Linked DNA regions of Beijerinckia sp. 28-YEA-48. Each later gene encodes a partner of the first gene's protein in a complex. Links are inferred from orthologs where the notes say so. Each region holds a gene or a part of one and is shown in the gene's direction. Other genes may lie near its edges. The genes, in order: tig and rpsG.

What was found.
Region 2: the proteins of tig (region 1) and rpsG are in contact, whole or in part, in a crystal structure (PDB 3GTY), measured with the Thermotoga maritima proteins. The link is inferred for Beijerinckia sp. 28-YEA-48 from one-to-one orthologs. Residues at the interface, in WP_004081061.1 of Thermotoga maritima: Glu122, Val124, Val129, Leu130, Tyr133, Glu188, Gly259, Ile262, Tyr263, Glu266, Ser270, Glu273, Gln274, Glu277, Arg308, Gln311, Ile312, Ser315, Tyr316, Glu325, Arg329, Arg336, Leu363, Phe366, Trp367, Arg373, Leu377, Arg381, Leu384, Glu387; in WP_004081843.1 of Thermotoga maritima: Lys34, Lys52, Lys55, Glu59, Arg62, Gln63, Glu66, Asn67, Lys69, Val71, Arg95, Ala109, Lys110, Lys111, Gly112, Arg113, Pro114, Glu117, Glu121, Ile124, Ala125, Tyr127, Asn128, Asn129, Thr130, Gly131, Lys135, Asp139, Arg142, Met143.

The regions. Positions count from the first base shown.
Region 1 is NZ_FNSI01000001.1:2,479,749-2,486,646, reverse strand. What follows is about bases 3,991-6,898. They hold tig (trigger factor), read left to right. Parts: upstream 3,991-4,719; coding sequence 4,720-6,078; downstream 6,079-6,898. Other genes in these bases: BLW50_RS11705 (ATP-dependent Clp protease proteolytic subunit), read left to right, coding at 6,230-6,859; BLW50_RS11720 (TauD/TfdA dioxygenase family protein), read left to right, coding at 3,991-4,427. Outside these bases: Na+/H+ antiporter NhaA, read left to right, coding at 1-219; BLW50_RS11735 (NAD(P)H-hydrate dehydratase), read left to right, coding at 228-1,733; BLW50_RS11730 (YciI family protein), read right to left, coding at 1,730-2,005; BLW50_RS11725 (multicopper oxidase family protein), read right to left, coding at 2,044-3,456; more of BLW50_RS11720, read left to right, coding at 3,579-3,990. UniProt on the Bacillus subtilis protein: Involved in protein export. Acts as a chaperone by maintaining the newly synthesized protein in an open conformation. Functions as a peptidyl-prolyl cis-trans isomerase.
Region 2 is NZ_FNSI01000001.1:729,405-744,456, forward strand. Bases 1-2,919 are described here. They hold rpsG (30S ribosomal protein S7), read left to right. Parts: upstream 1-1,184; coding sequence 1,185-1,655; downstream 1,656-2,919. Other genes in these bases: rpoC (DNA-directed RNA polymerase subunit beta'), read left to right, coding at 1-307; rpsL (30S ribosomal protein S12), read left to right, coding at 801-1,172; fusA (elongation factor G), read left to right, coding at 1,687-2,919. Also shown: more of fusA, read left to right, coding at 2,920-3,759; tuf (elongation factor Tu), read left to right, coding at 3,800-4,990; rpsJ (30S ribosomal protein S10), read left to right, coding at 5,113-5,421; rplC (50S ribosomal protein L3), read left to right, coding at 5,471-6,181; rplD (50S ribosomal protein L4), read left to right, coding at 6,185-6,805; BLW50_RS03425 (50S ribosomal protein L23), read left to right, coding at 6,802-7,113; rplB (50S ribosomal protein L2), read left to right, coding at 7,133-7,972; rpsS (30S ribosomal protein S19), read left to right, coding at 7,976-8,254; rplV (50S ribosomal protein L22), read left to right, coding at 8,256-8,642; rpsC (30S ribosomal protein S3), read left to right, coding at 8,653-9,405; rplP (50S ribosomal protein L16), read left to right, coding at 9,435-9,848; rpmC (50S ribosomal protein L29), read left to right, coding at 9,859-10,068; rpsQ (30S ribosomal protein S17), read left to right, coding at 10,080-10,322; rplN (50S ribosomal protein L14), read left to right, coding at 10,415-10,783; rplX (50S ribosomal protein L24), read left to right, coding at 10,783-11,100; and more genes.

The DNA.
Region 1 (6,898 bases):
GCTGAGCCGCCGCAGAATGCGACGACGATGCAAGTCTATGGCGTCAGTGTCCTGTGCGGCATTGGCTTCACCATGAGCCTCTTCATCGGCTTGCTGGCTTTCCCTGATGCCGCCGATCTTGCGACGGCGGTGAAGATCGGCGTGCTGATGGGATCTATCGCCTCGGGTGTTCTCGGCGCTGTGATCCTGATCGCCGCCAAGCCGGCGCCGGCGGCCTGACCGTGTTCGTGGCGCTGGCCGATCAGCTCGAACTGTTGACGCCGGACGAGATGGCGCGCGCCGACCAGCTGGCGACCGCGGCCGGCACCGCCGGCATCGTGCTGATGGAAGCGGCTGGCCGCGCGGTGGCTGATCAGGTGCGGCGCGTGCTGCCCACAGGCGCGCGTCGCATCGTCATCCTCTGCGGGCCCGGCAACAATGGCGGTGATGGCTTCGTCGCCGCGCGTCTGCTGCGCGAAGCGGAGTTCGATGTCACCGTCGGCCTGCTCGGCGATCGCGCGAAACTGGCGGGCGATGCCCGCCTGGCGGCGGAGGCGTGGACGGGACGCTTGATGTCGGCCGGGCTCGTCAAACTCGATGAAGCCGATCTGGTGGTCGATGCGCTGTTCGGCGCAGGCCTGTCGCGCGATCTTGATGGCCGGGCGCGGGCCATCGTCGAGCGCCTGAATGCCTGGCGCAGCGCCCATGGCCGCAAAGTCGTCGCGGTCGATGTACCCTCGGGTGTCGATGGTGCAACCGGCGCTGTGCGGGGCGTCGCTGTCGAAGCCGATGCGTCGGTGACGTTCTTCCGCCTAAAGCCCGGCCATCTTCTGCTGCCCGGCCGGGCCTTGTGCGGCGAGATCACGCTGGCGCAGATCGGCATCGAACCTAAGGTGCTGGCGACCGTGAAGCCCGCTGCCCACATCAATCTGCCGGCGCTGTGGCGCGCGGCGCTGCCATCCTTGCAGGTGGCGGGGCATAAATATTCCCGTGGCCATGCGCTGGCCTTCTCGGGCGCCGTGCATCGCACCGGCGCGGCGCGATTGTCGGTCCGTGCGGCGCTACGGGCCGGGGCAGGGCTCGTAACTTTGCTGTCGCCACGCGCGGCGCTCGCGGTCAATGCGGCCCATCTCACCGCCGTGATGCTCACGCCTTGCGACAATGCGCGCGAGTTGCGCGAGATCCTCGCCGATCCTCGCATTAACGCGGTAGTGCTCGGGCCGGCCATGGGCGTAACGCCGCTGACGCGCGATCTCGTGCTTGCGGCGCTGACCTCCGGCGGCAGCCGTGCCGTCGTTCTCGATGCCGATGCCCTGACGGTTTTCGCCGAAGCGCCACATGTGTTGTTCGAGGCGATCGCCGCGCACGACGGGCCGGTGGTGCTGACGCCGCATGAGGGCGAATTCGCGCGTCTATTCTCTGGTGCAGGCAGCAAGCTCGAGCGAGCGCGACAGGCGGCGCGGCAAAGCCACGCGATCGTTCTGCTCAAAGGGGCAGACACGGTCGTTGCGCATCCAGACGGGCGCGCCGCGATCGCCTGCGATCTGCCGCCAACGCTTGCCACCGCTGGTTCCGGCGATGTGCTGGCGGGTCTGATCTGCGGATTGCTGGCGCAGGCCATGCCTCCGTTCGAAGCCGCCTGCGCCGCCGTCTGGCTCCATGGCGCCGCCGCACGTGTCGCGGGCGAGGGACTGATCGCCGAGGATCTGCCAGAGGCGATGCCCGTTGTGTGGAAAGAGCTGGCCGAGCTCTAACCGATCGTCTTTTCCCAACGCATCAGGCGGACCTCGTTATAGACGCCGCTGCTGACGAAGGGATCGGCGGCGCTGAACGCTTCCACTTCCGCGAAGTCTTGCGCATCGAAGACGATCAACGCGCCAACACGTTCGCCATCGGCAGCATAGATCGGCCCTGACTGCAGGAGTTTCGCCATGCCGGAGCGCAGATGCGCCGAATGGGCGGCGAGATTCTGAGCGCGCTCGTTTTCCTTGCCGGGCGCATTGTAGGCCAATCTAACGATGAGCATTGCAACTCCTGAAGCGTTTCGAGTGAATGGTGACCTGCTTACGTCACCTCGAACCAGCCGCCAAGGCCAGCCACCGCATGATCGAGAATGCCGCTGCCCAGGCGCCAGCGTCCTGGATTGTCAGCGACGAAGGCAATCCGCACCGTGCGTCCGGGCGCGACGATGACGCTGTCCCGCCAATAAGGCTCCCAACCATCGTCGAGCAGATGCAATTGCCGCATCACATGGCCGTAAAGGCGCATGACATGGGCGACGTTGGATTGGTTGAGAAAGCCCAGCGTCACCGGTGTTCCGCGTTTGACGGAGAACAGCGGCGGGTCGCTGGCGCGCATGATTTTGCCGTTGAGTTTCCACAGCGCCATCTCAGACGTCAGGCACGTGGCATTGCGCGGCGCCGGCACGCGTTCGATGATGAGATCGAGCCGCTTGGCGTTCTGCAGCGGGATGACGGGCCGCACCAGCGGGTTGAGCGGCGCGGATTTGATCGGCGGGCGCGGCTTCGTCTTTTCGCCCTTCGCCGCGAAACTGAGGATGGTTCTGTCGGTTTCGCCCGCCAGGCCCAAAGCGCCACCGCGCAGGATGATCTTCATCTCCTGACCTTCGGCGGGCATATCGAACATGACATCGAAACGGGCACCGGGGCCAACGGGAATGCTGCGCTGAACGGGTTCGAATTCGTCGCAGGTCTGCCCATCAATGGCGGTGATCATCGGTTGCGCGCCCTCGAAGGTCAGCGCCATCAGCCGCGCTGTGGTCGCAGCCGCTAGCCGCAGCCAGATGCGTGCGCCCGGCGAGAAGACATGCGCCTGCGGCGCCGGCTTGCCGTTGATGGTGACGAGAGGGCCAATCCGCCCCGCGCCTCCGGCGTCTTCGACAGAGGTAAAAGCCTCGCGTCCCTTCACCGCCGAGCAAGCGGACAATTGCGCCGCGCCATCAAGCTTCCAATCGGCGATGACGGCGATCACTTCATGGTCGTGCTCGGGCGTGTCCGGATCGTCGACGATCAACAGGCCGTGCAGGCCGCGCTCTGTCTGCTCGGCGAAATTCGCATCCGCATGGGCATGATAGAGAAAGGCGCCGGCGTCCGGCGGCGTGAAGCGATAATCGAAGGAAGTGCCCGGTGCGATGGCCTTCTGCGTCAGCGGCGCCACGCCATCGAAAGCATTGGGTCCCCGCATGCCGCGAAAATGCAGCGACGTCGGCGCATTCAATTTGTTGACGAGCCGCAATCGCAATTCCTTGCCGCGCTTGACGCGCAGCAGCGGGCCGGGGGCTTGTCCGTCACAGCCGATGATATCGGTCTCGGCCGTATCGGTCAGGCGCAGCTTGCCGGCGCGGGCTTCGACGGTGTGAAACTCGTCCTGGCGAAACTCACCTTGTGCGTGGGCGAATGTGGGGAGGAGGGCGCTTGAAGCGGTGCCGAGGAGAACGTGTCGCCGGGTGAGGTTCATATGTTCTCTATAGAAGAACGGCCCCGGCGCGGCGAGCCTTGTTGCAATAGGTCTTTCTGTCGGCCTGATCGAGGCGTATGAAAACACAAAACAGAAATACAAAAATTACGAGAGGAAACGACATGGCCATCTCCGTCCAGAAACTGCATCCGACGATCGGGGCTGAAGTGCAGGGCGTCGATCTGTCGAAACCGGTCGATTCGGAAACCGCGGCAGTGATTCGCCGCGCCTTCGAGGATCACGCCGTCTTGGTGTTTCGCGACCAGCAGCTCGATGAGCCAGCCCAGCTCGCTGCCGCCGGGCTCTTTGGCAAGGTCGCCATGCGCCGCCGTCCGGTGAGCGGCGCCGGGCCGGGCGGCGATTTCGACACGCCGTTCATGCTGGTCACCAATATTGTCGAGGACGGCAAGCCGATCGGGTCCTTCGGCGACGGCGAAATGTGGTTCCACCACGACACCAGCTATTATCCCGAGCCGCACCGGGCGACCTTGCTCTATGCACTCAAGCTCACCTCCTGGGGCGGCGAGACCTGCTTTTCCAACCTCTACCGGGCCTATGACCTGATTCCCCGCTCCCTGCGAGATCGGCTGGAGGGGCGCAAGGTGTTGCAAATCCACGACTATAAGCGGCGCGAACGGCTCGATCTCGAGGCTGTCGATATTGCCAAGATCAGGCATATGGAACAGCCGATTTTTATCACCCACCCGGCCACGGGGCGAAAAGCGCTCTATGTTTCAAGGCTGATGTCGGCCCGGATCGAAGGGCTGAGCCGGGACGAGAGCGAGGCCGCCTTGGCCGCTCTGTTCGATATTTCCGAGGATTCGTCGCTGATTTACGAGCATCATTGGCGGATTGGCGACCTGGTCATCTGGGATAATTGGTGCTCGATTCACGCCCGTAAGGATTTTCCCCGCGAAGAACCTCGTTTGATGCGCCGGTTGACCATCGAAGGGCAGGCCATGCGGTTTTGAGCTTGGCCGTTTTGAGCGCTGATCGGGCGTGATTTTTCCCTCGCGTCCGGGCGGACCCATTGCTATAGAGCCGCCACCCGAACGGCGAGACTTTCGGGCCGTGAAGGCGCAGCCGCGTCTGGGCGGGCGTGGCGGAATTGGTAGACGCAGTGGATTTAGGTTCCACCGCCGCAAGGCGTGGGGGTTCGAGTCCCTCCGCCCGCACCACGCCGATCGTTCGCCGTTTCAAGAGAATTCGTCGGCCGCGGGATGTCGGTCCCGGTCAGGTTGCAGTGTAAGAAGGTAGTTAAACATGCAGGTGACAGAAACCCTCTCCGAAGGCCTGAAGCGCGCCTATAAGGTGGTCCTTCCGGTCGACGACCTCGCCCGTCGCCTCGACAGCCAGCTTGTCGAGATGAAGGACAAGGTCCGCATCAACGGGTTCCGTCCGGGCAAAGTGCCGCTGGATCACCTGAAGAAGATGTACGGCCGCCAGGTGATGGCCGACGTGTTGCAGGACGCCGTCAACGAGGTGAACCGCAAGATCGTCGAAGAGCACAAGATTCGCCTCGCCGGCGAGCCGAAGATCGACATCGAAGGCGGCGACGAGGGCGTGAAGAAGGCCATCGAAGTCCAGGGCGACTTGGCTTTCACCGTCAATCTCGAAGTGCTGCCGAAATTCGAAGTCGGCTCGTTCGATGACGTGGCCGTTGAGCGCCTGGTCGTCGAGCCGGGCGAAGATGAGGTCAACGACGCGCTGAACCGCATGGCCGAACAGAGCCGTCCGTTCGTCGCCAAGGAAGGCGCTGCCGCCAAGGGCGACAAAGTGACCATCGATTTCGTCGGCAAGATCGACGATGTGGCGTTCGAAGGCGGTACCGGCACCGATACGCCGCTGACGCTGGGCTCCGGCCAGTTCATTCCGGGCTTCGAAGACCAGCTCGAAGGCGCTGCCAAGGGCGACGAGCGCGCCGTCAAGGTGACGTTCCCGGCCGAATACCAGGCCCCGCATCTGGCCGGCAAGGAAGCCGTGTTCGATGTCACCGTGAAGGGTGTCGAGGCGCCGGGCGAGCTGAAGCTCGACGACGAATTCGCGAAGACCCTGGGTCTTGAGAGCCTCGACAAGCTCAAGGAAGCCATCCGCGACAACATCAAGCGCGAATTCGACCAGATTTCCCGCGAGAAGCTGAAGCGCGAGCTGCTCGACGCCCTCGACAAGAAATACAGCTTCGAACTGCCGCCGGGCCTGGTCGAACAGGAATTCAACGGCATTTGGGGCCAGGTGAAGTCCGAGCAGGAGCGCACCAAGAAGACCTTTGAGGACGAAGGCACGACGGAAGAGGCCGCTAAGGCTGATTACCAGCGCATTGCCGAGCGCCGCGTGCGCCTCGGTTTGGTGCTGGCAGAAGTTGGCGAGCAGGCCAAGGTCGAGGTTACCAACGAGGAACTGTCGCAGGCGATCATCGAGCGCGCCCGCCAGTACCGTGGTCAGGAAAAGGCGATCTGGGATTACTACCAGAAGAACCCCGACGCCGTGGCCGCCCAGATTCGTGCGCCTTTGTTCGAGGAAAAGGTCATCGACGTGGTCGTTTCCAAGGCTAAGGTCACCGACAAGACCGTTTCCAAAGAAGAACTGCTGAAGCCGATTGAAGAGGATTCCGCCAAGGTCTGACGCTCAAGCGTCTGTAGCCTCAACCGGAAATTCACATTGAATCAGGAAGGCCGGGGACCCGCGGGGCGGGCTCCGGCCTTCCCATTGCACCAGCGGTTTCGATGACTATGTTGGGGAACCTAATTGATTCCCCCAGACAGAGAGCCACATGCTGCGCGATCCCGTCGACGTCTATAACTCGTTTGTCATTCCCAGCGTCGAGGAAGTTACCTCGCGCGGTTCGTATCGCTACGACATCTTTTCGCGCCTGCTGAAGGAGCGGATTATTTTCCTCGCCGGTCCGGTTGAGGATCAGGTCGCCACGCTGGTGGTGGCGCAGCTTCTCTATCTGGAAGCCGACAATCCCAAGAAGGACATCTCCTTCTATATTAACTCGCCGGGTGGCGTGGTGACCGCTGGCCTGTCGATCTACGACACCATGCAGTTCATCAAGCCGAAGGTCTCGACCCTCTGCATCGGTCAGGCCGCCTCCATGGGCTCCTTGCTGCTGTCGGCCGGCGAGCCTGGCATGCGCTTCAGCCTGCCGAACTCGCGCATCATGGTGCATCAGCCTTCCGGTGGCTTCCAAGGCCAGGCATCGGACATCCAGCGCCACGCCGAAGATATACTCAAGGTTAAGCGCCGGCTGAATGAAATCTATGTGAAGCACACCGGTCAGGATTACGACGCTATTGAGCGCGCGCTTGACCGTGACAACTTCATGTCGGCAGAAGAAGCCAAAGCTTTCGGTCTGATCGACCAGGTGTTCGACAAGCGCCCGGACGAAGGCGAGGCCAAATAGTTGATTTTCGGCGCGGTATTCCTGATATCGCGCCGGTTT
Region 2 (15,052 bases), 1.8 Mb from region 1 along the record:
GAAGCCTGCCATCGGTACGGCGGTTCTGCTCGGCATCACCAAGGCGAGCCTGCAGACCCGCTCGTTCATCTCCGCCGCCTCCTTCCAGGAGACGACGCGCGTCCTCACCGAGGCCGCCGTCAACGGCAAGGTGGATACGCTCGAGGGCCTGAAGGAGAACGTCATCGTCGGCCGCCTGATTCCGGCCGGTACGGGCGCGGCGATGACCAAGCTGCGCACGATCGCAACGAATCGTGACGAGCTGATTCTTCAGCAGAAAGCCCAGTCGTCGGAAGGTGAACACGTGCAACTTCCCGCCGCCGAATAAGCGGATCGAAGCTGTAACCTGACTATCAAGGGCCGCCTTCGGGCGGCCCTTTCATTTGCAATCAGCGTCTTAGCAGGGGCAACACGGAACAGCGCGTCGCCAGAAAAACACGAGTCGATTCAATTACTTTTTAGCTTTGAAGGGGTTGACGACTCCATCGGTTGCGACTAATTTCCGGCCAATTCGACAGGCAGTAGTTTTGCATCGTTACGAACGCCTCGTTCCTAACACATTGAAACTAAACGCTGTTGGCCTCTACCGCGACCTTTAAAGTCACATCCTGAATCTCGTTTTTCGAGGGGATGGATTCACGGGGCAAGATCCGGGTTCGTCCTGGGTCCTCTGCCGAATTGCGCGCCGAAGCCTGTAGAGGGCTGAAGGCGTGAATTCGTTTTGCGTACGGTTTCGGCCGTGCGGAAGGCGGAATTGGGACTGAAAAACCCTTTTTCGTCAATGTTTTGGTTCAATTTTCGCTTGTCTGGAAAGGCGAAGGATGCCGACGATCAGCCAGTTGATCCGCAAACCGCGGCAACAGAAAGTGTACCGGGAAAAAGCGCGCCATCTGGCGCAGTGTCCGCAGAAGCGCGGCGTGTGCACGCGCGTCTATACGACGACCCCGAAGAAGCCGAACTCCGCCCTGCGCAAAGTCGCGAAGGTGCGTTTGACGAATGGCTTCGAGGTCATCGGTTATATCCCGGGCGAAGGGCATAACCTGCAGGAGCATTCGGTGGTCATGATCCGCGGCGGTCGCGTCAAGGATCTTCCGGGTGTCCGCTATCACATTCTGCGCGGCGTGCTCGACACGCAGGGCGTTAAGGATCGCAAGCAACGCCGTTCGAAATACGGCGCGAAGCGTCCGAAGTAAGGGGAATTTGCGATGTCGCGTCGTCACAGCGCCGAGAAGCGGGAAGTTATCCCCGATGCTAAGTTCGGTGATATTGTTCTCGCCAAGTTCATGAATTCGATCATGTACGAAGGCAAGAAGTCGGTGGCTGAAGCCATCGTCTATGGTGCTTTCGATCAGATTCAGGCGAAAGCCAAGGCTGATCCGATCGGTGTGTTTCGTTCCGCGCTCGACAATGTCGCGCCGGCGATCGAAGTGCGCTCGCGTCGCGTCGGTGGTGCCACCTACCAGGTGCCCGTCGAAGTGCGTCCGGAACGTCGTCAGGCGCTCGCTATCCGCTGGATCATTTCGGCGGCGCGTGATCGCAACGACAAGACGATGGAAGATCGTCTGTCGGCCGAACTGATGGATGCCGCCAACAATCGCGGTAACGCGGTTAAGAAGCGCGAAGACACGCACCGGATGGCGGAAGCCAACCGAGCTTTCGCTCATTATCGCTGGTAGTTGAACGGCTCGCGCCGACGAGGACAAGACAATGCCCCGCCAATATCCTCTGGAAGATTATCGTAACTTCGGCATCATGGCTCACATCGATGCCGGTAAGACGACGACGACCGAGCGGATTCTGTATTACACCGGCAAGAGCCACAAGATCGGCGAAGTGCACGATGGCGCTGCGACCATGGATTTCATGGAGCAGGAGCAGGAGCGCGGCATTACGATCACGTCTGCCGCGACGACCGCTATCTGGAATAACAAGCGCCTGAACATCATCGACACCCCCGGCCACGTCGACTTCACCATCGAAGTCGAGCGTTCGCTGCGTGTGCTCGACGGCGCGGTGTGCGTGCTCGACTCCAACCAAGGTGTTGAGCCGCAGACGGAAACCGTTTGGCGCCAGGGCGACAAGTATAAAGTGCCGCGTATCGTCTTCGCCAACAAGATGGATAAGACTGGCGCGGATTTCTACAAGTGCCTCGACGACATCAAGGTTCGTCTCGGCGCGCGCCCGATTGCCATCCAGCTGCCGATCGGTGCTGAGGCCGAATACAAGGGCCTCGTCGATCTCGTGCGCATGCGCGCCATCGTCTGGGAAGAAGAGCAGCTCGGCGCCAAGTTCAACGAAATCGATATTCCTGCCGATCTCGTCGACAAGGCACTCGAGTATCGCAACATGCTCCTTGAAGCCGCCGTCGAACTCGACGACGCCGTCATGGAAGCTTATCTCGATGGCAAAGAGCCGGATGAAGCGACCTTGAAGCGGATGATCCGCAAGGCCGTTCTGACCGGCGCCTTCTATCCGGTGCTGTGCGGCTCGGCGTTCAAGAACAAGGGCGTGCAGCCGCTGCTCGACGCAGTTGTCGATTATCTGCCGTCGCCGATCGATCGCGGCGCGATCAAGGGCATCGACTATAAGACCGGCGAAGAGACCGATCGTAAGCCGAGCGATGATCAGCCGTTGTCCGTCCTGGCGTTTAAAATCATGGACGATCCGTACGGCATTCTGACCTTCGCACGTGTTTATTCGGGCACGCTGGTGAAGGGGCAGGCTTTGCTCAATTCGACGCGTGACAAGAACGAGCGCGTCGGCCGCATGGTGCTTATGCATGCCAACAATCGCGAAGAAATCGCCGAGGCTTATGCCGGCGACATCGTCGCGCTGGTCGGCATGAAGGATACGCGCACGGGCGAGACCCTGTGCGATCCGAACAAGGCAGTCATTCTCGAGAAGATGGAATTCCCGGACCCGGTCATCGAGCAGGCTGTTGAGCCTAAGACGAAGGCCGACCAGGAAAAGATGACCACGGCGCTTCTCAAGCTCGCCAACGAAGATCCGTCGTTCCGCGTGACGACTGACCAGGAATCTGGCCAGACGATCATCAAGGGCATGGGCGAACTGCATCTTGACATTAAGGTCGACATTCTCAAGCGCACCCACAAGGTGGAAGTGAATGTCGGCGCCCCGCAGGTTGCTTATCGCGAGAGAGCGACCCGCGACGTCGAATACGACTACGTGCACAAGAAGCAGTCGGGCGGTTCCGGTCAGTTCGCGCGCATCAAGTTCGTGCTCGGCCCCAATGAAGTGGGCAAGGGGACGGAATTCGAGTCGAAGATCATCGGCGGCGCGGTGCCGAAGGAATACATCCCGGGCGTTGAGAAGGGCTTCAAGTCCGTTCTCGGTGCGGGCGTGGTTGCCGGCTTCCCGGTGGTCGATATCAAGATGTCGCTGGTTGACGGCGCCTATCATGACGTTGACTCCTCCGTGCTGGCCTTCGAAATCGCGGCCCGTCAGGGCACGCGCGAAGCGCTGCAGAAGGCGGGTTGCGTGTTGCTCGAGCCGGTCATGAAGGTCGAGGTGGTGACGCCGGAAGAACACACCGGTTATGTCATCGGCGATCTCAACTCCCGCCGTGGCCAGATCCAGGGCCAGGACATGCGCGGCAACGCGGTTGTGGTGAATGCCATGGTGCCGCTCGCCAATATGTTCGGCTACGTGTCGAACCTGCGTTCGGGTACGCAGGGGCGCGCCAGCTACACGATGCAGTTTGATCATTACGCGGAAGTGCCGCGTAACGAAGCCGAAAAGATCCAGGCGAAGTACGCCTAACACAGTCAACGAACACGATAGGTTTGTAAGGAGCTCCGCGATGGCGAAGGAAAAATTTGAACGGAACAAGCCGCATTGTAACATCGGCACGATTGGTCACGTTGACCATGGCAAGACGTCGTTGACGGCAGCGATCACGAAGGTTCTGGCCGAGAGCGGCGGAGCGAAGTTCACGGCGTATGATCAGATCGACAAGGCGCCGGAAGAAAAGGCGCGTGGCATCACGATCTCGACGGCGCATGTCGAATACGAGACGAAGAACCGCCACTACGCCCACGTCGATTGCCCGGGCCACGCCGACTATGTGAAGAACATGATCACGGGCGCGGCGCAGATGGACGGCGCGATCCTGGTCGTGTCGGCCTCCGACGGCCCGATGCCGCAGACCCGCGAGCACATCCTGCTGGCGCGCCAGGTCGGCGTTCCCGCGCTGGTCGTGTTCATGAACAAGGTCGACCTTGTTGATGATCCGGAACTGATCGACCTGGTCGAAATGGAAGTGCGCGAACTGTTGTCGAAGTACGACTTCCCGGGCGACGACATTCCGATCACCAAGGGTTCGGCGAAATGCGCGCTGGACAACACCAACCCGGAAATCGGCCATGACGCCGTTCTGGCGCTGATGCAGACGGTTGACGACTACATTCCGCAGCCGGAGCGTCCGATCGACCAGCCGTTCCTGATGCCGGTTGAAGACGTGTTCTCGATCTCGGGTCGTGGCACGGTGGTGACCGGTCGCGTCGAGCGCGGCATCGTGAAGGTTGGCGAAGAAGTCGAAATCGTCGGTCTGAAGGACACCGTGAAGACGATCGTGACGGGCGTCGAAATGTTCCGCAAGCTGCTCGACTCGGGGCAGGCTGGCGACAACGTCGGCTGCTTGCTGCGCGGCACGAAGCGCGAAGACGTCGAGCGCGGCCAGGTGCTGTGCAAGCCGGGTTCGGTGAAGCCGCACACGAAGTTCAAGGCCGAAGCCTACATCCTGACGAAGGATGAAGGTGGTCGCCATACGCCGTTCTTCACGAACTACCGTCCGCAGTTCTATTTCCGCACGACGGACGTGACGGGCATCGTGACGCTGCCGGAAGGCACGGAAATGGTGATGCCGGGCGATAACGTGACGATGGACGTGGCGCTGATCGTTCCGATCGCGATGGAAGAGAAGCTGCGCTTCGCCATCCGTGAAGGCGGCCGCACCGTTGGCGCCGGCGTCGTCGCCAGCATCGTCGAGTAATAAAGGTTTTCGCCGCGGCGTCGCGAGACGCCGCGGAGAGTTCCGGGGGCCTCAATGCAGGCCTGCTGTCCCGGTTGTTTTGAGAGAAGCGCCGGGACTGACGGCTGCAAAGGAATGAGAAGATGAACGGCCAAAATATCCGCATACGCCTTAAGGCGTTTGATCACCGGATTCTCGATACGTCGACGAAAGAAATCGTTTCGACGGCGAAGCGGACCGGCGCGCAAGTGCGCGGCCCGATCCCGCTGCCGACGCAGATCGAGAAGTTCACGGTCAACCGTTCGCCGCACGTCGACAAGAAGTCGCGCGAACAGTTCGAAATTCGTACCCACAAGCGCGTCCTCGACATTGTCGATCCGACGCCGCAGACGGTCGATGCACTCATGAAACTCGACCTCGCGGCCGGTGTGGACGTCGAGATCAAGCTCTAAGGTTAAACCGGGCACCTCTTCAAGAAATGTGCCCTTAAGGACAAGAACAATGCGTTCAGGTGTCATTGCACAGAAGGTCGGCATGACCCGCGTCTTTACAGACGCAGGCGAACATGTGCCGGTCACGGTTCTCAAGCTCGACGGCTGTCAGGTCGTCGCGCATCGGACCAAGGATCAGAACGGCTATACCGCCGTGCAGCTCGGCTTCGGCCGCGCCAAGGTGAAGAATGTTCCGAAGGCGGAGCGCGAGCGCTTTGCCCGCGCGCAGGTCGAGCCGAAGATGAAGCTCGCCGAATTCCGCGTGCCGGAAGAGCAGCTGATCCCGGTTGGTGCGGAGATCACCGCCGATCATTTCGTTGCCGGCCAGTACGTGGACGTCAGCGGCACGACGATCGGTAAGGGCTTCGCCGGTCCGATGAAGCGTTGGAACTTCGCCGGTCTGCGTGCCACCCACGGCGTGTCTGTCTCGCACCGTTCGCACGGTTCGACCGGTCAGCGTCAGGATCCGGGCAAGACCTTCAAGCAGAAGAAAATGGCCGGCCATCTCGGCGCCGAGCGCGTGACGACGCAGAACCTGCGGGTTGTGCAGACGGACGTTGCTCGCGGCCTCGTGCTGGTTGAAGGCGCCGTCCCGGGCCATGCCGGCGGTTACATCTATCTGCGTGACGCGGTGAAGAAGCCGCTGCCGAAGGATGCGCCGCAGCCAGGCAAGTTCAAGCTGCCGGAAGCAGCCCCCGGCGAAGAAAAGAAGGAGGGCTGAGCCGTGAAAATCGACATTCTGTCCATCGACGGCGCCCAGTCCGGCTCGATCGAGCTCAACGACGAAATTTTCGGTCTTGAGCCGCGTGCTGACCTGATCGCTCGCATGATCCGCTACCAGCTGGCGGCGCGTCGCGCCGGTACGCATGCGGTGAAGAACCGTGCGGACATCAACCGCACGACCAAGAAGATGTACAAGCAGAAGGGCACGGGCGGCGCTCGCCACGGCTCAATGCGCGTGCCGCAGTTCCGCGGTGGTGGTCGCGCCTTCGGCCCGGTCGTTCGCAGCCATGCGCATGATCTGCCCAAGAAGGTCCGTGCCCTGGCCCTGCGTCATGCTCTGTCGCAGAAGATGCGCGACGGCGGCGTGGTGATCTGGCAGTCGGCTGATATCGCTGAAGCGAAGACCAAGGCGCTCGCCGCGTCCTTCGCCAAGGCCGGCCTCAACTCGGCTTTGATCATCGACGGCACCGAGCCGCAGCAGAACTTCTGCCTGGCGGCCCGCAACATCCCGAACATCGACGTGCTGCCCGTGCAGGGCATCAACGTCTACGACATTTTCCGCCGTGAGAAGCTGGTGCTGACCAAGGCGGCGATCGAGGCGCTGGAGGCGCGATTCAAATGAGCCAGGCAGCGCGTTTCGCCGATGCTCGCCACTACGACGTGATCTTGTCGCCGGTTATTACCGAAAAAGCGACGATGGCGTCCGAGCAGAACAAGGTGGTCTTCAAGGTCCGCAAGGAAGCCACGAAGATCGAGATCAAGCTCGCAGTCGAGCGGCTTTTCGACGTCAAGGTCGAAAGCGTGAATACCAATGTCCGCAAGGGCAAGAATCGCGTATTCCGCGGCCGCCGCGGCACGCAGAGCGACGTCAAGCGCGCCGTTGTGACCCTCGCCGAGGGCCACCGGATCGACGTGACGACCGGTCTGTGAGCGGAAAAGGATTGGATCGATGGCACTGAAATCATTCAAGCCCGTCACGCCTAGCCTGCGCCAGCTGGTGATCGTTGACCGCTCTGACCTCTGGAAGGGCAAGCCGGTCAAGACACTGACGGAAGGCAAGTCGCAGAAGGGCGGTCGCAACAACCACGGTCGCATCACGGTGCGGTTCCGCGGCGGTGGCCACAAGCAGACATACCGTCTCGTCGACTTCAAGCGTCGCAAGCTTGACGTCGCGGCGAAAGTCGAGCGGTTGGAATATGATCCCAACCGCACGGCGTTCATCGCGCTGATCAAGTATGCGGACGGCGAGCTGTCTTACATCTTGGCGCCGCAGCGCCTGGCGCCGGGCGATGAAGTCATCTCCGGCAAGCAGGTCGACGTGAAGCCCGGCAATGCGATGCCGCTGTCGAACATCCCGGTGGGCACGATCGTGCACAACATCGAGATGAAGATCGGCAAGGGTGGTGTTCTGGCCCGTTCGGCTGGCACCTACGCGCAGATCGTCGGCCGCGACCAGGGCATGGTGATCATGCGCCTGAACTCGGGCGAGCAGCGTTTGGTTCACGGCCAGTGCTTCGCCACGATCGGCGCGGTGTCGAACCCGGACCACATGAACATCAACCTCGGCAAGGCGGGTCGTAACCGTTGGCTCGGCCAGCGTCCGCATAACCGCGGCGTTGTCATGAACCCGGTCGACCATCCGCACGGCGGTGGTGAAGGCCGTACCTCAGGTGGTCGTCACCCGGTGACCCCGTGGGGCAAGCCCACCAAGGGTAAGAAGACCCGTTCGAATAAGTCGACGGATAAGTTCATCGTGACCTCGCGTCACAAGAGCAAGAAGAAGGGCTAAGCCATGACGCGTTCGATCTGGAAAGGTCCGTTCGTCGACGGCTATCTGCTCAAGAAGGCAGAAACGTCGCGCGCCTCCGGCCGCTCCGAAGTTATCAAGATCTGGAGCCGCCGCTCCACGATCCTGCCGCAGTTCGTCGGTCTGACGTTCGGCGTCCATAACGGCCACAAGCATATCCCCGTGAACATCAACGAGGACATGATCGGTCACAAGTTCGGCGAGTTCTCGCCGACCCGTACTTTCCATGGCCACGCCGCCGATAAGAAGGCGAAGAGAGGCTGATATGTCGAAGCCGAAAATGGAACGTAAGCTCGGCGAGAACGAGGCCAAAGCGGTGGCGCGCATGCTGCGCGTCAGCCCGCAGAAGCTGAACCTCGTTGCCCAGCTCATCCGCGGCAAGAAGGTCGAGACGGCGCTTGCCGATCTTGAGTTTTCGCGTAAGCGGATCTCCGTCGAAGTTCGTAAGGCGCTGCAGAGCGCGATTGCGAACGCCGAAAACAATCATTCGCTCGATGTGGACGATCTGGTCGTCTCAGAGGCGCATGTTGGCAAGGCCATGGTCATGAAGCGCTTTCATGCCCGTGCTCGTGGTCGCGCCGGCAGCATCGAGAAGGCCTTCTCGAACCTGACGATCGTGGTTCGCGAAGTTCCTAGCGAAGCGAAGGCCTGAGGAGAGAACGATGGGTCAGAAAGTCAATCCGGTCGGTCTGCGTCTCGGCATTAACCGCACCTGGGATTCGCGTTGGTTCGCAGGGCGTGGCGAGTACGCCAAGCTGCTGCACGAGGACCTTGCCATCCGCGCGGCGCTGATGAAGGCGCTGAAGCAGGCTGCGGTCTCGAAGATCATCATTGAACGCCCGCATAAGAAGTGTCGCGTGACGATCCACTCCGCCCGTCCGGGCGTGGTGATCGGCAAGAAGGGCGCCGATATCGACAAAATCCGTAAGTTGGTGTCTAAGCTGACCGAATCGGAAGTCGTCATCAACATCGTCGAAGTGCGCAAGCCTGAGATCGATGCAACCTTGGTGGCGGATTCGATCGCTCAGCAGCTCGAGCGCCGTGTTGCCTTCCGCCGCGCCATGAAACGCGCTGTGCAGTCGGCGATGCGTCTGGGCGCCCAGGGCATCCGGATCAATTGCTCGGGCCGTCTTGGCGGTGCTGAAATCGCTCGTCTCGAGTGGTATCGCGAAGGCCGCGTGCCGTTGCATACGCTGCGCGCCGACGTGGATTACGGCGTTGCTACCGCGCATACGGCTTACGGCACGTGCGGTATCAAGGTCTGGATCTTCAAAGGCGAGATCCTCGAGCACGATCCGATGGCGCAGGATAAGCGTCAGAGCGAACTGGATGCCGGTGGTGGTGGCGGTGAACGCCGTCCGCGTCGGGAAGGTCGTGAGGGCCGCGAAGGCCGCAATAACCGCGACGCTGCGTAAGCGCCGGACGGACATCGAGAGCTTTAGTCATGTTGCAACCCAAGCGCACCAAATTTAGAAAGGCCTTCAAAGGCCGCATCCATGGCAATGCCAAGGGTGGCTTCGAACTCAATTTCGGCCAATTTGGCTTGAAAGCTCTTGAGCCGGAGCGTATTACCGCGCGTCAGATCGAGGCGGCCCGCCGCGCGATGACTCGCCACATGCGCCGTGCTGGCCGCGTGTGGATCCGCATTTTCCCGGACGTGCCCGTGTCGAAGAAGCCGACCGAAGTGCGCATGGGTAAAGGCAAGGGCGCGCCGGAATTCTGGGCCGCGCGCGTCGCGCCGGGCCGTATCATGTTCGAGATCGACGGCGTCCCCGCTGATCTCGCCCGTGAGGCGATGACTCTTGCGGCGGCCAAGCTGCCGATCAAGACGCGCTTCGTGCAGCGCATTGCCGAATAAGGGGAACGAGATGAAAACGAATCAACGCGTCTCCGATCTTCGCGCGATGACCGAGGATCAGTTGGTCGACGAAGTGATGAAGCTGAAGAAGGAGCAGTTCAACCTGCGCTTTCAGCGCGCTACCGGGCAGCTCGACAATACGTCGCGCGTCCAGGTCGTTCGCCGTGACATCGCCCGCGCCAAGACTCTAGCGGCGCAAAAGCGCAGCGCCGCAAAGTAAGGACATACGAGATGCCGAAGCGAATTCTCCAAGGCGTCGTCGTGAGCGACAAGCAGGCTAAGACGGTTGTCGTCAAGGTCGAGCGCCGTTTCACGCACCCGCTGCTCAAGAAGACCGTGCGCCGCACTAAGCACTACCATGCGCACGATGAGAATAAGGCTTACAAGGTCGGCGATACCGTCTCCATCGTGGAGTCGAAGCCGATTTCGAAGCTGAAGCGTTGGGCCGTTGTGGAAGCGGCGCCAAAAGCTTAAACGACTGGTCGAGGGAGCTTTGGCTCCCTTCAGGCGTAGTCCGGGGCAGGCAGCTGGTCCGGAAACCGATCTGAGAAGGAAGGCTTGAAGCCATGATTCAGATGCAGACCGCCCTCGATGTGGCGGATAATTCAGGTGCACGACGTGTAATGTGCATCAAGGTGCTCGGCGGTTCAAAACGCCGTTACGCCGGTGTTGGCGACATCATCGTCGTCTCCATCAAGGAAGCCATTCCGCGCGGTCGCGTGAAGAAGGGCGACGTGATGAAGGCGGTTGTCGTTCGTACAGCCAAGGACATCAAGCGCGCCGACGGTTCGGTGATCCGCTTTGATTCCAACGCCGCCGTTCTGATCAACAATCAGAGCGAGCCGGTCGGGACCCGTATCTTCGGGCCGGTTCCGCGCGAGCTTCGCGCCAAGAACCACATGAAGATCATCTCGCTCGCGCCGGAGGTGTTGTAATGGCCGCTAAGATCAAGAAGGGCGACAAGGTCGTTCTGCTCGCCGGTCGCGACAAGGGGCGTTCGGGCGAAGTCGTGCGCGTGATGCCGACCGAAGAGCGCGCCATCGTGCGTGGCGTCAACATGGTTCGTCGTCATCAGCGTCAGACCCAGACCCAGGAAGGCGGCATCATCTCGAAGGAAGCCTCCGTCCATCTGTCCAACCTCGCCGTGGCTGATCCGAAGGACGGCAAGCCGACGCGCGTTGCGTTCAAGATTCTCGACGACGGCCGCAAGGTTCGTGTCGCCAAGCGTTCCGGAGAAACGATCGATGGCTGAAGCTACGACCGAGAAGCCCGCCAAGGGCAAGGCGAAGCGCGGCGAAGCCGCAGCTCCCGCCAACCTGGCGACGGCTGAATCGCTGGCAGTGCCGAAAGGCTATCTGCCGCGCATGCGCAAGCATTACGACGAAGTCGTACGCAAGCAGATGATCGAGGAATTCGGCTATAAGAATCCCCTCGAAGTGCCGACGATCGAGAAGATCGTCATCAACATGGGCGTTGGCGATGCCGTCAACGACACCAAGAAGGTGACGACCGCTGCGGGCGATCTGGCGCTGATTTCCGGTCAGAAGCCGGTGGTGACCAAGGCTCGTAAGGCGATCTCGACCTTTAAGCTGCGCGAGAACATGCCGATCGGCGCCAAGGTGACTTTGCGCAAGACGCGGATGTATGAGTTTCTGGACCGTCTGGTGACGATCGCGCTGCCGCGCATTCGTGACTTTCGCGGCCTGAATCCGAAGTCGTTCGATGGCAATGGCAACTATGCCATGGGCATCAAGGAACACCTGGTGTTCCCGGAGATCGACTACGACAAGATCGACTCGGTTATTGGCATGGACGTGATTGTCTGCACGACGGCCAAGACCGACGACGAGGCGCGCGCCCTGTTGCGCGCATTTAACTTCCCGTTCCGGCAGTGAGGCCTGGGAAATCCCTTTCGGGTCTCAAACGCGGAATCAAGAGGTAGGCTCATGGCAAAGAAGAGCGCAGTACAGAATCAGAAGCGCAAGGAAAGGCTGGTCAAGAAGTTCGCTGGCCGGCGTGCGCGTCTGAAGGAAATCGTGAATGATGAATCCCTCAGCATTGAGGAGCGTTTTGACGCTTCTCTCAAGCTGGCGCAGGTGCCGCGTAATTCGTCGGCAACGCGTTTGCGCAATCGCTGTGAAGTGACGGGCCGTCCGCGTGCTTTCCATCGCAAGATGAAGATGTCGCGTATCGCCGTTCGGGAACTAGGCTCCAAGGGCCTGATCCCCGGACTCGTCAAGTCGAGCTGGTAAGGGAGCGAGATCATGAATGATCCTTTGGGCGATATGCTCACCCGTATCCGTAACGCACAGATGCGTCGCAAGGGCTCGGTCAATACGCCGGGTTCGCGCTTGCGCGCTAACGTGCTGGAAGTCCTCAAGGATGAGGGCTATATCCGCGGTTATTCGTCCACCGATTACGGCAATGGCCGTTCGGAGTTCGAAATCGAACTGAAGTACTACGAAGGCGAGCCTGTGATCCGTCAGATCCAGCGCGTCTCCAAGCCCGGTCGGCGTGTTTACGCCGCCGTTTCGCAGATGCCCCGCGTCGCCAACGGCCTCGGCATCACCATTGTTTCGACTCCGAAGGGCGTCATGGCCGATCATTCTGCTCGCGAGCAGAACGTCGGCGGTGAAGTGCTCTGCCGGGTCTTCTGAGCGAGGACGGATCAACATGTCTCGTGTCGGCAAGAAGCCCGTCACCATCCCGTCCGGCGTCACCGCGAAGGTCGATGGCCAGAACGTCGCCGTCAAAGGCGCCAAGGGCGAACTGAAGTTCGCGGCTCCTCCGGAGATCGCTGTTACCCTCGATGGTAGCGCGATCAAGGTCGATCCGCGTGGCAATTCCAAGCGTGACCGTGCCATGTGGGGCATGTCGCGCGCCATGATCGCCAATCTGGTGACCGGCGTGACCAATGGTTTCGAGAAGAAGCTCGAAATCACCGGCGTCGGTTACAAGGCGGCCGTGGTTGGCAAGACCCTGCAGCTGTCGCTTGGCTACAGCCACGACGTCAACTATCCGATCCCCGCTGGCATCGCGATCGTGACGCCGCGTCCGACCGAAGTGGCGATCTCGGGTATCGATCGTCGTCAGGTTGGCCAGGTTGCCGCTGAAATCCGCTCGCTGCGTGGTCCGGAGCCCTATAAGGGCAAGGGCATCAAATACGCTGGCGAATTCATCTTCCGCAAGGAAGGCAAGAAGAAGTAAGGAGACGCAGCGATGGCGAATACCAATCAGGTCGCCGCCCGCCGCAAGGCGCGCGTCCGCCGCTCGATCCGTGCCCGGGCTTATGGCAAGCCGCGTTTGTCCGTGCATCGCACGTCCAAGCAGATCTATGCGCAGATCATCGACGACGAGAAGGGTGCGACGCTCGTCGCGGCCTCTTCGCTCGAAAAGGATCAGCGTTCGGCTCTCAAGACCGGTGCGAACGTGGATGCCGCTAAGGCGATCGGCAAGTTGATTGCCGAGCGCGCCAGCAAGGCGGGCATCAAGGAAGTCGTGTTCGATCGCGGCTCCTATATGTTTCACGGCCGCGTCAAGGCGCTGGCCGAAGGGGCGCGCGAAGGCGGCCTCGACTTCTAAGTGTTTCCCGCGCCAGGTGGTGCGGGCGATCCCAGCGAGCGGTTCAATGAGAACCGCGCAAGTGACGGAAAGAGAATATGGCAAGAGATTCTGAAGGCGGTGGCCGCCGCGATCGCGATGACCGCGATAGCGAGTTCGTCGACCGTTTGGTGCACATCAACCGCGTCGCCAAAGTGGTGAAGGGCGGCCGTCGTTTCGGCTTCGCCGCGCTGGTTGTTGTCGGCGACCAGAAGGGCCGGGTCGGTTTTGGCCACGGCAAGGCGCGTGAAGTGCCGGAAGCTATCCGCAAGGCGACGGAAGCCGCCAAGCGTGGCCTGATCCGCGTGCCGCTGCGCGAAGGTCGTACTCTGCATCATGACGTGCGTGGCCGCCACGGTGCGGGTCGCGTTGTCGTGCGTGCCGCTCCGGCTGGTACCGGCATCATCGCCGGCGGTCCGATGCGCGCTGTTTTCGAGACGCTCGGTGTGCATGACGTTGTCGCCAAGTCGCAGGGGTCGTCAAACCCCTACAACATGGTGCGCGCCACGTTCGATGCGCTGAAGCATGAAGATTCGCCGCGCACTGTTGCCGCGCGCCGCAATCTGAAGGTTTCGGTTCTGCAGTCGCGTCGCCAAGGCGTCGACGCCGACGCAACTGACGCGTGAGGAGGGCAGTCACATGGCAAACTCTTCCAGCAAGCAAATCACGCTCGAACAGCTTAAGAGCCCGATTGGGCGTCCGCTCGAACAGCGCGCGACTTTGAAGGGCCTCGGCCTGAATAAGATCGGCCGTCGCTCTTCGGTTGAGGACACTCCGGCTGTTCGCGGCATGGTCGCAAAAGTTGCGCACCTCGTGCGCGTCGTCGACGGCAAGTAAGGAGTCCGGGCGATGAAACTCAACGACATTCGGGACAATCCCGGTTCCTCTCAGGAACGCACCCGCGTCGGCCGTGGTATCGGTTCCGGCAAGGGCAAGCAGGCCGGCCGCGGCGGCAAAGGCCAGACCGCACGTTCAGGCGTGCGTATCAAGGGCTTCGAAGGTGGTCAGATGCCGCTGCATCGGCGCCTGCCGAAGCGCGGCTTCACGGCTCCGTTCAGCACTGATTACAACGAGGTCAACGTTGGCCGCGTGCAGCAGGCTATCGAAGCTGGCAAGCTCGATGGCGCCAAGACGGTGACCCTCGAGGCGCTGATCGCGGCGGGCGTTTGCTCGAAGGCGCGTGACGGTGTGAAGCTGCTCGGCAGCGGCGAATTGAAGGCGAAAGTGGCCTTCGAAGTGGCCGCTGCGTCGAAGTCCGCCATTGCGGCCATCGAAAAGGCGGGCGGCAGCGTTAAGCTCTTGAACGAAGCCCCGGCCGAAGGCGCTTGATCCGCAGTTTTGCGGGCTTTTCAATCAAGCTCAGAACCGCCATATGAGTTCGGACGGGGCGTAAGGTTAAGGCCTTTCGCCCCGTTCCCGTGTTCTAGGGTAGATCACGTTTCGATCGAAACGCGATTTGCCGAGAATCTCGAGTTTGACGCGTCTTCATTGCGTTTGGCGATTCCGCCAAACTTTGAAACGCTATAGAGACAAATGCATTTCGACGCCTGTCCTGGCGTCATCGGAGCGAAAATATGGCATCGGCAGCCGAACAGCTCGCAGCC